One region of the Lentzea sp. NPDC051838 genome, then DNA from elsewhere that is predicted to be linked to it. Evidence: riboswitches for the same ligand, from Rfam matches in the RefSeq annotation. Region 1 holds a riboswitch; each other region holds the start of a gene.
The links. Region 1 has a riboswitch for glycine ahead of gcvH (glycine cleavage system protein GcvH). Riboswitches for the same ligand answer to the same signal wherever they lie in the genome.

Region 1 (5,146 bases):
TCGCTGTTCCAGTACGTGCTGGACCGGCGCCGTGACGCCGACGTGGCGGTTCCGGCGGAGCTGCGCGTGATCGCGGCACGGCGTGAGCTGATGGCGTGGCCGGTCGAGGAGCGGCGTGCGCTGTTCGGACGTCCAGACGCGGCGGACGTGCTCCGGCGTGCGGGGATGACGTGGGAGGCCGTGGCGGGATGGCTGCAGGGTCCGCTCACCCGTGAGGTGTGGGAGGCGCTCGCGCCGTCGATGGGCTACATGGCTCTGTTGCGCAACCTCAGGAACTTCGACGAGGCAGGCATGTCCGACGAGGTGGCGGCGACCGTCGCGGCACGACTGGCCGACCCCGGTCAGGTCGCGCGCTCGCGGCAGTTCCCGTTCCGCTTCCTGTCGGCGTACGAGGCGGCACCGAGCCTGCGCTGGGGCCACGCCCTGGACCAGGCGCTGCAGGCGTCGCTCTCGAACCTGCCCGCGCTGCCGGGCCGGTCGCTGATCCTCGTCGACACCTCGGGGTCGATGACCGGCGGCCGGATCTCCCAGCACTCGAAGGTCACCCCGGCGAAGGCCGCGGCGGTGTTCGGCGTGGCGCTCGGAGTGAAGGGCGAGCGGGTCGACGTGCGCGGCTTCGCGGACGGCGTGTTCACGCACGTGCTGCCGCGGGGCGGGTCGGTCGTCCGCGAGGTCGACCGGTTCCTGCAGCGGATCGGCGAGGTCGGCTACGGCACGGACATCGCCGGGTCGCTCGCCCGCACCTACGACGGACACGACCGGGTGTTCATCATCTCGGACATGCAGACGGTCGCGGGCCACGACGGGAAGGGCATCTCGGACCTCGTGCCGCGGCACGTGCCGATCTACGGCTTCAACCTGGGCGGATACGCGCAGGCGGCGTACGCGACCGGTGGGGCCAACAGGCACGAGTTCGGTGGCCTGACCGACGCGACGTTCCGGATGGTTCCGCTGCTCGAGGCGGGCCGGAACGCGGACTGGCCGTTCTGAGCTTAGGGGGCGCTTACTTTTCGTAAGCGCCCCCACCAGCTATCATCGGCTCCATGGAGTACAACGTGTTCGCGAAGGCGTGCCCGTCACGTCCGACGCTGGAGCACGTCACCGGCAAGTGGGGCAGCCTGACGATGAGCGCTCTCCTCAACGGGCCGCTGAGGTTCAACGAGCTGCGCCGCCGGGTCGACGGCGTCAGCGAGAAGATGCTGTCCCAGACGCTGCACGCGCTGGAGCGCGACGGCCTGGTCATCCGCGACGCGCAGCCGACGAACCCGCCGCGCGTCGACTACAGCCTCACGCCGCTCGGCGGTGAGACCGCCGAGCGGCTGCTCGCGCTGATCCACCTGCTGGAGGCGCGCATGCCGGACGTGCTGGCGGCGCAACAGGAGTACGACGCCCGCACGTGAACTGTGCGGGCGCCTTCCGGCCCTGAGATCAGCACTCGATGACGTTCACGGCGAGGCCGCCGCGCGCCGTCTCCTTGTACTTCACCGACATGTCCTTGCCGGTGTCGCGCATGGTCTTGATGACCTTGTCGAGCGACACGAAGTGCGAACCGTCGCCGCGCAACGCCATGCGCACCGCGGTGATGGCCTTGATCGACGCGACGGCGTTGCGTTCGATGCACGGGATCTGCACCAGCCCGCCGATCGGGTCGCACGTGAGGCCGAGGTTGTGCTCCATCGCGATCTCGGCCGCGTTCTCGACCTGTTCCGGTGTGCCGCCGAGGACCTCGGCCAAGCCACCGGCCGCCATCGAGCACGCCGAGCCGACCTCGCCCTGGCACCCGACCTCGGCACCGGAGATCGACGCGTTCTCCTTGAACAGCACGCCGATCGCGCCCGCCGTGAGCAGGAACCTGACCACGCCGTCGTCCGAAGCGCCCGGCACGAACTTCGTGTAGTAGTGCAGCACCGCCGGGACGATGCCCGCCGCGCCGTTGGTCGGTGCCGTGACGACACGGCCGCCTGCCGCGTTCTCCTCGTTGACCGCCAACGCGAAGAGCGTCACCCAGTCCATGACCCGCAGCGGGTCGGTGACGAAGTGCTCGCCCTCCAGGCGCTTGCGCATCTCGGCGGCGCGGCGGCGGACCTTGAGGCCGCCGGGCAGGACGCCGTGCTCGGTGCAGCCGCGCTCGACGCACTCCTGCATCACGTGCCAGATGTGCAGAAGTCCTTGGCGCACCTCGTCTTCAGTCCGCCACGACAGCTCGTTGGCCATCATGATCTCGCTGATCGACAGGCCCGTTTCCCGGCAGCGCGCGAGAAGCTCGTCGCCGGTGAGGAACGGGTGCGGCAACGGGGTGGTGTCCGGCTTGATCCGGTCGGTGCCCGACGCGTTCTCGTCGACGACGAACCCGCCGCCGATCGAGTAGTAGACGGCGTACTCGACCGACTCGTCACCCTGGTACGCCTCGAAGCTCATCCCGTTGGGGTGCAACGGAAGCGACTTGCGGCGGTGCATGACGAGGTCGCGGTCGTGCACGAAGTCGATCTCGTGCGCGCCGCCGAGCTTCAGGCGTCCGGAGGTGACGATCTCCTCGACGCGGGTCGCCGCGGTCGTGGGGTCGACTTCCTCGGGGAGGTTGCCTTCGAGACCGAGGAACACGGCCTTCGGACTGCCGTGGCCGTGCCCGGTCGCGCCGAGCGAGCCGAACAGCTCGACGTGCACGCGGTCCACTTCGGACGCTCGTGCCCCGAGCTTCTCGACGAACATCGCGGCAGCGCGCATCGGGCCGACCGTGTGGGAGCTGGACGGTCCGATGCCGACGGAGAAGAGGTCGAAAACGCTGATCGCCACTGATCAGTCCTTCGTGGTGGGGGCGGTGCTCAATTTCTTGGCAGGTCAGTCTTTGGTGAGCTCGGCGTACTTGGCCGCCGTGAGCAGGTTCTCCGCCGACTCGACCCGGACCTTGAACAGCCAGCCGGCGCCGTACGGGTCGGTGTTGATGACGGCCGGGTCGTCGACGACCGCACCGTTGACCTCGATCACCTCACCCGTCACCGGGGAGAACAGGTCGCTGACGGACTTGGTGGACTCGAGCTCGCCGCAGACGGCGTTCGAGACGACCTTGGCGCCGACCTCGGGAAGCTGCACGAAGACGATGTCGCCGAGGGCGTCCGCGGCGTACTCGGTGATTCCGCAGGTCAGCGGGTCCTGGGTACCCGGCGTCCAGTCGACCCACTCGTGCTCGACGGTGTAGAGCAGGTTCTCGGGGAACTCCACGGCGACTCCTCTGGCTGATGACGGGTCAGGACAACCAACGCCCCCTCCGCCGTGCAGAGTTGCCTATCCCGAGCGGTCTTGCTGCCTGAGAGTGTGCGGGAGCTTGCCCCTTCGGCGCCCCGACTGCTTCGTCGAGGTCTCTCCCACTCGGGTTTCGGTGCTTCTTGGTTCGACCAAAAGCGCACCACGGCCGATGTTCAGTTTTGAGTCCTTCGAGACCAGGCGAACGCTATGTGCGTCCACCGCCAAGTGTCAACGCGACAAGGTTGACATCGGGGAGAGCGCTGCCATGGTGAGGAGAGGCAGACATCGGAGGTCTCAATGAGGAAGCCGTTCATCGTCGCCTTGCTCACCACCCTCGTCCTGGTTCCCGTGCCCGCTGTTTCGGCAGCTCCGGCACCGTCTCCGATCAGCGTTCCTCTTACCCAATACTTCGACAACGACGGCATCGACACCGCTACCGACCGGACCGGCAACTTCGACGGTTCCGGTTACGCGTTCCCGGCGGAGGCGCTGCCGTCCGGCCAGGTCACAGCAGATGGCGTGCCGTACCTGTTCCCGGGAAATTCACAGGCCAAGAACAACAACGCGGTCGCTCTGGGGCAGCGGATCGACCTGCCGCGCGGCCGCTACCTGACCTTGCACTTCCTCGTGGCGTCCTCGTACGGGGCCGCTGGTGGGACCGTCACCGTGCACTACGCGGACGGGTCCACGACATCGGGCTCGGTCAGCGGGCCCGACTGGTATTCGGGCAGTGGTCCGATCTCCGCGCCGTTCCGGTACTCGCCCGGCGGACGTGACGAGCACCCCGTGTCGATCGGGACCTCCCAGGTCTGGGCGGATCCCCAGAAGGAGGCGATCGGCGTCACGCTGCCGGTCACGAGCCCGGCGGTCGAGGGCAAGTCCTCGCTGCACGTGTTCGCGCTGTCGGTGCAGCCGGTGGGCAAGGGCACGGTGTTCGCGGTTCGCGGCGCCCGCAGCACGACCAAGCTGCCGCGCGTGGGTGGCCAGACGATCGAGGCCACCGTGGTGAACCTCGGTGACCAGTGGCTCTCCAACGTCTCGGTGCGCGCCGAGGGGCTGGGCGTGGTGACGCTGCAGCCGGCGACCGTGAAGCGGCTCGCGCCCGGTGAGGAAGCTCGGGTGCGGATCGGCATCCACGCGTACCGGACCGGCACGTTCGACGGTCGCGTGGTGGCTTCGTCGGGACGGGTCACGGCCTCGCAGAACGCCCGGTTCACCCTGGGTGTGGCCGACTACCAGGCGACCGACGCGTCGTTGGGCGCGCACGAGTCGCCGTACTGGTTCGACGACGCCAAGTTCGGGATCTTCATCCACTGGGGGCTCTACTCGGTGCCCGCCTGGTCGCCGCCCGGTGAGCAGTACGCGGAGTGGTACTGGCAGTGGATGCAGGACCCTGCGAACGCCGTGAACCCGTACCACGCGGCGACGTTCGGGAAGGACTTCTCGTACGACCAGTTCATCCAGCAGTTCACCACGTCGAAGTTCAAGCCGGAGGAGTGGGTGCGGCTGTTCGAGGAGGCCGGCGCGAAGTACTACGTGCTGACCTCCAAGCACCACGAGGGCTTCGCGTTGTGGGACTCCAAGGTGTCCGGTCGCGACTCCGTCGACCTCGGGCCTCGCCGTGACCTCGTGAAGGAGCTGTTCGACGCGTCGCGGAAGTACACGCCGGGCTTGAAGAACGGGCTCTACTTCTCGATGCCCGAGTGGTTCAACCCGGACAACCCGTGGAGTGGTCACGCGCCGCGGAACCCGTACACCGGCGCTCCCGAGCCCTACACCGGTTACCAGGCCGGGCGGGACTTCGTTCGCGACTACCAGGCGCCGCAGATGACCGAGCTCGTCGACGGGTACGACCCCGACGTAATCTGGTGCGACATCGGCGGTGCGAACGACTCGCGCCGGG
Region 2 (5,146 bases), on a different contig from region 1:
CTGCGGTCGAGCGCGACGTCCTTGTCCGACAACGCACGCAGGTAGCGCAGCAGCGCGGTCTCGGAGCGGTGCGCGTGGAAGACCGGGTGGGTCAGGTAGTCGGACGTGCGGCGCAGGTCGGCCGGGATGCCGTCCGCGGTGTCGGCGTCGATGGCGTCCACATCGGACCCCGTCACGCCGAACGCTTCCCACACCGCGATGACGTGTGCGCGCGTCGTCTTCTCGTCGCAAGCGATTGCCACGACGTCGGCGTCGACCTGACGCAGGTTGATGCCGGCCGCGCGAGCCTTCTCGACCACCGCGGCGGCCTGGCCCTCGACGCGCACCTGGACGGTGTCGAAGAACTCGCCGTGCACGACGTCCAGCCCGGCCTCGCACAGGCCCGTGGCGAGCACGGTGGCGAAGCGGTGCACGCGGGTCGCGATCGCCCGCAGACCCTCGGGACCGTGGTACACCGCGTACATCGACGCGATCACCGCGAGCAGCACCTGCGCGGTGCAGATGTTCGACGTGGCCTTCTCGCGGCGGATGTGCTGCTCGCGCGTCTGCAAGGCCAGGCGGTAGGCGAGCGAGCCGTCGGAGTCGACCGAGACACCCACCAGACGGCCGGGCAGCTGACGCTCCAACCCGGAACGGACGGCCATGTACCCGGCGTGCGGGCCACCGAAGCCGATCGGCACACCGAAGCGCTGCGTGGTGCCGACGACGACGTCCGCACCGATCTCGCCCGGCGCGCGCAACAACGTCAACGCCAGCAGGTCCGCGACGACGACCGCCTGCGCACCGGCGTTGTGGATCTCCTCGATCAGGTCCTTCTGGTCACGCACCACACCGGACGCACCGGGGTACGAGAGCAGCACGCCGAAGAAGTCGCCGCCCAGGCCGAGGCCCTCGATGCCCTGCGACAGGTCCGCGACGACGATCTCGATGCCCAGCGGCTCGGCGCGCGTCTCGATCACGGCCAGCGTCTGCGGCAGCGTGTCGGCGTCGATGACGAACTTGTTGGACTTCGAACGCCCGCCGCGGCGCACCAGCGTCATCGCCTCGGCGGCGGCGGTCGACTCGTCCAGCATGGACGCGTTGGCCACCGGCAGGCCGGTCAGGTCGCCGACCATGGTCTGGAAGTTCAGCAGCGCCTCAAGACGGCCCTGCGAGATCTCCGGCTGGTACGGCGTGTAGGCCGTGTACCAGGCCGGGCTTTCCAGCACGTTGCGCAGGATCACGCCGGGCGTGACGGTGTCGTAGTAGCCGAGACCGATCATCTGCGTCATCGGGCGGTTCTGCGACGCGAGCTCGCGCAGCTCCGCGAGCGCCTCGGTCTCCGTCGCCGGCACCGGCAGGTCGAGCACGAGGTCGCGCTCGTGAATGGACGAAGGCACCGCGTGCTGCGCCAGCTCCTCCAGCGATCCGACGCCGATGACGTCGAGGATGCGCGCGAGTTCGGCCGGGCGCGGACCGACGTGGCGGTCGGCGAACGGGGTGCCGTGCTCGAGAGCGGCGAGCGGAATGCGGTCCTGCGTCATCAAACGCCTCCGGGGGCTGCGGGCACACGTGTCCTGGTGCCCTCCCCGCTCTGTCCGTACCCATCATGGGCGCCTGAGAGGTTCACCCCGGCGCGAACCAGGGCTTTCACCGTCGGCGGGATCTCGAAAGATCCACTTTCCAGAGGCGTCTCGCTCGGGCGGTCCTGGATGCCTGAGAGGTTCCCGGGGAGGGACTTGCTCCTTCGGCGCCGGGCTCTGTGACCCGGTCTCTCCCGCCTGAGTTCAGCGACTACCCGCGAAGAATACCCGCAGGCAGCCCAGGTAGTCGCTAGGGACGCGACCTACGTCTCAACAGCGAGACCTCGCAGCACCCTGCCGACCGGGTCGAGCAGGTCGTCGCGCACCGCCACCAGCAGGTGCGAGGTGCCCACCACGGCGTCCCCGCGCTTGGCCGCGACGAGCTTCGCGCCCTCGACGAACCGGTCGATCCCGGCGCCGGTCGCGGCAGGCAACGTCGCCGGATCCACGCCGGCCGCCCGCAGCGCCGCCGCGCCACCGGAGGAGAACTCCGGCCGCAACCGCCGCCTGGAGACGGTCAGCTGGTGGTCGACAGTCAACACCGCCGCCACCAGGTCCGCGGCGGTTTCCTGACGCCCGGCGGCCACCGCCAGCCTCTTCGCCTCCATGCGCACGACGTTCAGCACCGGTCCGCCTGTGCTTCGGCGGCGCATGATCAACCGAGTCAGCCACCGCATGCTGCCGCTCCCGGACTCGCCTTCCAACGCCCCTGCCTGGCGCAGCAACCACACCGCCGACGCGTCTTCCGGTTCCGCGGCCTTCCGCACGGCCTCGATCGTCGCCTCGACGTCCACGCGCAGAGCGCCGAAGAGGTCGGCAGCGCGTCCGGACTCGAGCGACAGCAACGCCACCGAGAGATGGGTCGTGGTCAGCGCACCGTCGCCCGCCTCGGCGATCGCCGCCCGCAGACACCCGTCCAGCGCACGGCTCACCGGCAGGACGGGCTCGACATGGGTGTGGTGGTGGGCTGTGCGCATCAGCGCGGTGACGTCCGGACCGGACTCGACGGCGAAACCGTCGTCGCCGGCCCAGCCTCCGACCATCGCCTGGGCCCGTACCGACTTCACGCCCAGCCTGCGGCCGCGGCCGATCGAGTCCGCCAGGGCGATCAGCAGGTGCTCGGTGCCGACGACACCGGACTCCGGTCGCGACGCCTGCCGCACCGCGTCGGCCAGCACCTTCAGAACCTGCCAGGAGGGTGTGCAGCTCATGCGCTCGACGCTAGGGAGCACTCCCCGTCCAGCGCGTCTGCCGACCGGCCATTGAGGACGGCCAGTCGGCCATGATCTTTCAGCCGGTCGCGCGCTCGCGACGCCGGCGGGTCAGCTCGTCCTCCGTCATGGGAGCGATCTCCACGCCGTCCGCGCGCTCGGCGGGGAACTCGTGGATCGTCCCGGAGATCTCCCGCATGGCACCGGAAACCGCGATGCCGAACACGCCCTGACCGCCCTGCAGCAGATCCACGACCTCTTCCGGCGAGGTGCACTCGTAGACGGTCGTGCCGTCCGAGAAGAGCGTGATCTTCGCCAGGTCCTGCACGCCGCGGCGGCGCAGGTGGTCGACCGCGACCCTGATGTTCTGCAGGGACACCCCGGTGTCGAGCAGTCGCTTCACGACCTTCAGGACCAGGATGTCCTTGAAGGAGTACAACCGCTGACTCCCGGACCCGTGAGCCATCCGCACCGTCGGAGCGACGAGTCCGGTCCTGGCCCAGTAGTCGAGCTGCCGGTACGTGATGCCCGCGATCTGACACGCCGCGGGACCCCGGTAGCCGACGAGTTCGTCCGGCAGCGAGGAGTCCGGGAACAGCTCACCCTGCTGCCCGGATTCGGCCCGCACGGGCGCTTCCTCGACCACGCCTGCCTCCCCTCGGAACGGCCACGAAACTCATGGCCGTCAAGCCGCTACGTCAGCTCGCGCAAACCAGCGACGTCCACTCGAGTTCGACGGTAAGACCGGTCAGAGGGCAGGTCAACGCGACGCGCGGGGAGTGTCGACCCTCAACCTCAAGTAGAGAGTCATGTCGTCACCCGAACCAGGACGTTCAGGTGACGTTTAGTGATCGTTTAGCGGGCAAATCGAGCGGAAAGTAGCCCAAAAGAGCGACACGCGACTGTGGTACGTCGGTTCCAAACGAGACAGACAGCGACACCGAGCAAAACTCAGGTGTCCGCGCCCCGGAAGTCCTCCGGCGAGACCGAGTCGAGGAACTCGCGGAACTTCTCGACCTCGTCCTCCTGCTCGTCGGGGATGATCAGGCCGGCCTCGGCCAGCACCGACTCCTCGGCGTGGATCGGTACGCCGACGCGCAACGCCAGCGCCACCGAGTCCGAGGGCCGCGCGGAGACCCGCACGTCGCCGTCGAACACGAGCTCGGCGAAGAAGGTGCCCTCCTGCAGGTCGGTGATCCGCACCTGTTCGAGGTTTCGGCCCAACGCGCCGATGACGTCCTTCAGCAGGTCGTGTGTGAGAGGCCGGGCGGGACGAACACCCTGTTGTTCGAGCGCGATGGCCGTGGCTTCGACGGAGCCGATCCAGATCGGCAGGTACCGCTCGCCCTCGGTTTCGCGCAGAAGAAGGATCGGCTGGTTCTGGGGCAGCTCCACCCGCACGCCGACGACACGCATCTCGCTCATCGGGCCTCGCCTCCCTCTATGTCGTTCGGGAGTACCCGGATTCACACCCGAGCATCCCCCGGCGTACGTGTTCGACGCTACCCGCCAAGCGGGCCGTGTGCTCAATTGTTGCGGGCCGATCGTGATCAAGACGACTGACGCAAGCCCGCTCTTACCAACAACGTGTGCAACGACGTGAAGAGATCAGCCAATTCCCGAACTGTCTCGGGATCTGAGAAGGACTTCAGCAGAACGACCTCGTGGTCCGCCGCAGCGCGAACCGCGCGCAGGTGTTCGCGCTCGACGCCGAGTCCGGTCATCGTCCGGATCGTGCGGAGCGCGGTGATGTCGTCGGCGGTGAAACGGCCCGCGGGGCCGGGGCGCAGCAGACCGTCGCGTTCCAGCTGGGACAGCTGTTCGACGCTGAAACCGGTCTGGGCCAGCAGATCGGCGCGTGACACCGAAGTGGAGTCCACCGGGACCGTGTCGAGCTGTTCGCGGATCACCTTGAGCGGCAGGTATCTGTCGCGTTGTGCGGACAGCACGAAACGCAACCTCTCGACGTCCGCCGTGGAGAACTGGCGGTAGCCGGAGGCCGTGCGTGCCGGGCGGACCAGCCCCTCCGCTTCCAGGAAGCGGATCTTGGAGATGGTGACCTCGGGGAACTCGGGGCGGAGCTGCGAGAGCACCGCCCCGATGCTCAGTCCCCCACGTTGTGGCCGCCCGGCCGTCACGCGTCAGGCTCCCGCGGAGCCAGGACCCGTCAGGAAGACGAGGCGGAACTTGCCGATCTGGACCTCGTCGCCGTTCGCGAGGACGGCCTGGTCGACCGGCTCGCGGTTGACGTAGGTGCCGTTGAGGCTGCCGACGTCGATGACGACGAACTCGCCGCTCTCCCTGCGGAACTCGGCGTGGCGGCGCGAGACCGTCACGTCGTCCAGGAAGATGTCGCTGTCGGGGTGGCGCCCT
Region 3 (5,146 bases), on a different contig from region 1:
CGTTCATCGACGAGTGCATCGAGAAGCACCTTCGCGGCGAACTGGACGTGCCGACCGCGGCGATGGCGAAGTGGTGGGCCAGCGACCGGCTCGGTGTCGTCGTCGACGAGTGCGTGCAGCTCTTCGGCGGCTACGGCTACATGAACGAGTACCCGATCGCGCGTGCCTGGTCCGACGCCCGCGTCCAGCGGATTTTCGGCGGCACGAACGAGATCATGAAGGAAATCATCGCGAGGTCCCTGTGACGGGCCCGCTGGCAGGACTGCGCGTCATCGAGCTCGCGGGTCTCGCGCCCGCGCCGTTCGGCTGCATGGTGCTCGCCGACCTGGGCGCGGACGTGATCCAGGTGGCCAAGCCGGGGAGTCACTCGACCGTTCCCGGCGACTTCCTCGGCCGCAACCGGCGCTCGGTCGCGATCGACACCCGCAAACCAGAGGGCGCTGAGCTGGTCTTGAGGCTCGTCGAGCAGTCGGATGTGCTGGTAGAGGGCTTCCGGCCGGGCGTGACCGAGCGGTTGGGCATCGGTCCGGCGCAGTGCCTCGCCCGCAACCCGCGCCTTATATATGGACGCATGACCGGCTGGGGTCAGGACGGGCCGCTGTCCGACCGCGCCGGGCACGACATCAACTACATCGCCATCGCGGGTGCGCTGGAGCCGCTGGGGCGTGCCGGCGGGCCGCCGTCGTTCCCGATCAACCTGCTCGGCGACTTCGGCGGCGGAGGGATGCTGCTGGCCCTCGGCGTGCTCGCCGCACTGTACGAACGCGAGCGCTCCGGGCGCGGCCAGGTCGTGGATGCCGCGATGGTCGACGGGGCGGCGTTGCTGACGACGTTCCTGCACGGGATGCGCGGCGCGGGCATGTGGAAGGGCGGGCGCGGCGAGAACATGCTCGACGGCGGCATCCCGTTCTACGACGTCTACGAGGCCGCGGACGGCAAGTACGTGGCCGTCGGCGCGCTGGAGGAGAAGTTCTACGCCGACCTGGTCCGCGTGCTCGGGCTGGAGGACGCGCCGACGCGCAACGACCCGGCGAACTGGCCTGAGCTGCGGGAACGCATCGCGGCGGCGGTGAAGACCCGGCCGCGGGACGAGTGGGCCGACCTGGCGCGGGACACCGACGCGTGCCTGGCGCCGGTGCTGACGCCCGCCGAGGCGGCACGGCATCCGTACAACGAGGCGCGGGCGACTTTCGTGGACGTCTCGGGCTCTCTGCACCCGGCGCCGGCTCCTCGCTTCGACCGGACTCCGACGTCGGTTCCGACGCCTCCGGTTTCGACCGGGGTGAACACCGCGGAAGTGCTTGCCGACATGGGTGTGGCGGACGCCCAAATTATGGAACTGCGTCGGTCAGGAGTTATTGGATGAATGCTCGCGTGCGCATTAATAAGGACACGAAGGGGTGACAGAGCGTGATGCCGACCGGTCGGCATCCGGGTGAGTCCGGGTGAGGCTCAGCTCAACTGGGTCTGGTCCAAGCTGTGGGATGCGAGGGAGTCCGTGTTCACCTCGTGCCCAGGACATCGGCGCAGTTGAGGCCCCTCTTTAGCCGCCATTCGGGTGACATTCCCCGTCGCGCAGGCGTGCGTCGCTGGTAGATCCTTGCATCGGTTTGGCGTGGTCGTTGTTCATCGGCCGGGTGAATGAGGGACCATGTCGGGTGACACGGGCGGTCTGCCGCCTCACCTGTGAGCGAGATGGACGGAGAGGTACCTGTGAACCTCAAGAAGGTGCTAGTGCTGGCGGGCGTCGCGCTGGTGCTGTTCCTCCTGATCACCCAGCCCGAGCAGTCCGCTGCCGCGGTCCAGCAGGTGCTCGGCTGGCTGCGTCAGGGCGCGGAGTCGATCATCACCTTCATCAGGAGCCTCTTCGGGACGGCGACCCCCGTCGCCTAGTGACTCTGGGTGAGGAACGACCGTTCGCGTTGAGCCGGACGGGTGGAATGCGGCCAATCACGCACTGGTAACGGGTGTTCTGGGGATTCAGGGTCTGGCGATTGTCAGACCTACCGAATACCTTCCGCTGCAATGGCCGATCCCCGACCGACGAGGAGGCACATATGGTCGAGGACTCCGGGGTCCACGAGCTGTTGCAGCAGTGGGCGGCTGAACGGTCTGATGACGCAGAGATGCAGGAGGTGAACCGGATCAAGAACGCGTGGCTCGCTGAGGCACCCCCCTCGGCGCCAGGCATCCCCGTGCAGCGGGGAGGCAGGGGCGGGTCGTCGCGTGGCTTGGTCAAGGTCGACTCGGCGGATCCGGCCTACGTGGCCGCGATGCGCAAGCGGGCGCCGGAGGCACCCGAGGCTTTGCTCGCTGCCGCGGCGAGCTACTGGCAGTTGGTGGGCGACGTCGCAGAGGCCGAGCAGTGGTGGGACGCGGGCATCAGCCCGTTGGACCAGCGCGCGCTCGACTACCGCGCGGCGGGCCTGACCCCTGCCGACCTCGGACGGCGCTTGGGTCCGATGACGGTTCTCCAGCACCTTCGCCGCGGTTCCGCCGCAGCCTGGTGCGTCGCACGTCTGCAGAGGCAGCGCCGGGACGGCGTGGCGTAGGAAAGGTGGACGGGCTGTCTTCACGGGGCAGCCCCGTACCCAAGTAGTCTGGAGGTCGTGCGCGGCCTCCTTACTCCCCAGCGAGTGTTGATCGGACTTGGCTGTCTGGTCGCACTGATCGCTTGTTGCGGGCTCGCGTACTGGCAGTGGCAGCGCTTCGAGTCCGCCAGCGGCACGTTCCAGAACCTGGGTTACGTGCTCCAGTGGCCGCTGTTCGGCCTCTTCCCGGCCTTCATGGTGTGGCGCTTTCGCCGTCTGGCGCGCCAGCGTCGTGACGAGCCTCTCCCCACGCCGGAGCCGGTTGCACCCGCCGCGAAGCCGGTGACTACCGTTGACGCCGTCAAACCCGCGCCTGTCGAGCACTTCGACGATCCTGAAGACGCGGAGCTCGCGGCCTACAACCGCATGCTCGCGGACCTCAACGCGCGGGACGGTCGTTGAGCGAAGGCGGGCAGATGAAGGGTGCGTTGACCCGGTTCCGGGTCATGGCTTACGTGGTCGGTGTCTTCCTGCTGCTCCTGGTCGTGGCGATGGTGCTCAAGTACGCCGCGGACATGGGTGGCGCGATGAAGGTCGTCGGCCCGGTCCACGGCTTCCTCTACGCCATCTACCTGGTGATTTCGGTCGACCTGGCACTCAAGCTGCGCTGGTCGATCAAGGGCACCGCCCTCGTGCTGCTCGCCGGGACGATCCCGTTCCTGTCGTTCTGGGCTGAGCGCAAGGTGGTCGAGAAGACTGCGCAGGGCGTGCCGCTGTGACGTTTGGCCTGCTAGCGTCTGGGGCTACCAACTGAACACGGCCGTCGATGTCGCGCGGAAGAGACCCCTCTCGCGGGGGCGCCGAAGGAGCAATCCCTCCCCGGAATCTCTCAGGCACAGATACCGCACGACGAAGGCAACTCTGGAAAGCAGGCCCATCGGCCTCGCCCACGGTGCAAGTCGCGTCCCGCGCGGCGAAGCTCTCAGGCTCATGACAGAGGGGGAGGCTCGCTCTAGTGAGGAGTCTCCGATGGACCGTGTCATTCTTTCGTTGCCTCAGCCGGCCTGGTCCGGCTCTTCGGCGCACCCAGGAGGAGCGTTCTGATGTCCCGCCTCACGCCTCTGAACGCCGAGCACGAGCAGCTCGGCGCGATGTTCACCGACTTCGCGGGCTGGCGGATGCCGCTGCGCTACTCGTCCGAGCTGGCTGAGCACCACGCGGTGCGCACCACCGCGGGCCTCTTCGACCTCACGCACATGGGTGAGATCGTGCTGACCGGGCCGCAGGCGGGCGAGGCGCTCGACTTCGCGCTCGTCGGCCACATCTCGGCGCTCGCGGTCGGCAAGGCCCGCTACACGATGATCACCCAGGCCGACGGCGGCGTGATCGATGACCTGATCGTGTACAGGTTGGGCGACGAGGAGTTCATGGTCGTCGCGAACGCCTCCAACGCTCTCGTCGTCGCCGAGGCCCTCGTCGAGCGCGCCGCCGGGTTCGACACGGTCGTCACGGACAAGTCGACCGAGTACGCGTTGATCGCGATCCAGGGCCCGAAGTCGGTCGAGATCCTCTCCGGGCTGACCGACACCGACCTGTCGACGGTGAAGTACTACGCGTCGTACCCGTCCACCGTGGCCGGTGTCGACGCGCTGCTCGCGCGCACCGGGTACACGGGCGAGGAGGGCTTCGAGCTGTTCCTCGCACCGGCCGACGCTCCGGCCGTGTGGGCCGCGCTGCTGGAGGCGGGTTCGTCGCACGAGCTGAAGCCGTGCGGTCTGGGCTGCCGCGACACGTTGCGTCTCGAAGCCGGAATGCCCTTGTACGGCAACGAACTGACCACGTCGCTGACGCCGTACCACGCGAACCTCGGCCGCGTCGTGAAGCTCGACAAGCCGGGTGACTTCGTGGGCCGCGACGCGTTGACGAAGGTGTCGGAGTCCGGTGTGGACTCGGTCCTGGTCGGACTGAAGACCCCCGAGCGCCGCGCCCCGCGGCACGGTTACGCGGTGCTGAACGGCGACGAGGTCGTGGGCGAGGTGACGTCGGGCGCGCTGTCCCCGACCCTCGGCTACTCCGTCGCCATGGCCTACGTGACGAAGGCGAGTGCCGAGCCCGGCACCCAACTGCTGGTGGACGTCCGCGGCAAGAAGCAGCCGGTCGAGGTCGTCGCACTTCCGTTCTACAAGCGCGCCAAGTAGGGAGATCTTCCAGATGTCCGACCAGTTCAACGCCTCCCTCGCGGAGTACGACCCCGAGGTCGCCGAGGCCGTCGCGGCCGAGCTGGCGCGCCAGCAGGGCACTCTCGAGATGATCGCCTCGGAGAACTTCACGCCCGTCTCGGTGCTGCAGGCGCAGGGTTCGGTGCTCACCAACAAGTACGCCGAGGGCTACCCCGGCCGTCGCTACTACGGCGGCTGCGAGCACGTCGACGTCGTGGAGCGCCTCGCCATCGAGCGCATCAAGTCGTTGTTCGGCGCCGGTTTCGCCAACGTCCAGCCGCACTCGGGCGCCCAGGCCAACGCCGCCGCGATGTTCGCGCTGTTGCAGCCCGGCGACACGATCCTCGGCCTGGACCTCGCGCACGGCGGCCACCTGACGCACGGCATGCGCATCAA

Region 2: linked by a shared signal. The riboswitch ahead of gcvP (aminomethyl-transferring glycine dehydrogenase) and the one ahead of gcvH (glycine cleavage system protein GcvH) in region 1 are both predicted to bind glycine.
Region 3: linked by a shared signal. The riboswitch ahead of gcvT (glycine cleavage system aminomethyltransferase GcvT) and the one ahead of gcvH (glycine cleavage system protein GcvH) in region 1 are both predicted to bind glycine.

What each region holds. Positions count from the first base shown of each region.
Region 1 covers NZ_JBFAYI010000026.1:11,804-16,949, forward strand. The annotation lists gene AB0M24_RS36560 (TROVE domain-containing protein) at 1-990, shown strand, start outside; gene AB0M24_RS36565 (helix-turn-helix domain-containing protein) at 1,044-1,400, shown strand; gene AB0M24_RS36570 (L-serine ammonia-lyase) at 1,429-2,793, opposite strand; gene gcvH (glycine cleavage system protein GcvH) at 2,839-3,219, opposite strand; glycine riboswitch at 3,283-3,375, opposite strand; gene AB0M24_RS36580 (alpha-L-fucosidase) at 3,541-5,146, shown strand, end outside.
Region 2 covers NZ_JBFAYI010000002.1:84,585-89,730, reverse strand. The annotation lists gene gcvP (aminomethyl-transferring glycine dehydrogenase) at 1-1,523, opposite strand, end outside; glycine riboswitch at 1,673-1,769, opposite strand; gene AB0M24_RS06330 (Clp protease N-terminal domain-containing protein) at 1,826-2,773, opposite strand; gene AB0M24_RS06325 (MerR family transcriptional regulator) at 2,853-3,419, opposite strand; gene AB0M24_RS06320 (bifunctional nuclease family protein) at 3,725-4,198, opposite strand; gene AB0M24_RS06315 (MerR family transcriptional regulator) at 4,324-4,881, opposite strand; gene garA (glycogen accumulation regulator GarA) at 4,915-5,146, opposite strand, start outside.
Region 3 covers NZ_JBFAYI010000019.1:7,957-13,102, forward strand. The annotation lists gene AB0M24_RS31595 (acyl-CoA dehydrogenase family protein) at 1-245, shown strand, start outside; gene AB0M24_RS31600 (CaiB/BaiF CoA-transferase family protein) at 242-1,366, shown strand; gene AB0M24_RS31605 (hypothetical protein) at 1,696-1,893, shown strand; gene AB0M24_RS31610 (hypothetical protein) at 2,058-2,552, shown strand; gene AB0M24_RS31615 (hypothetical protein) at 2,610-2,993, shown strand; gene AB0M24_RS31620 (DUF3817 domain-containing protein) at 3,008-3,310, shown strand; glycine riboswitch at 3,356-3,446, shown strand; glycine riboswitch at 3,447-3,538, shown strand; gene gcvT (glycine cleavage system aminomethyltransferase GcvT) at 3,635-4,729, shown strand; gene glyA (serine hydroxymethyltransferase) at 4,743-5,146, shown strand, end outside.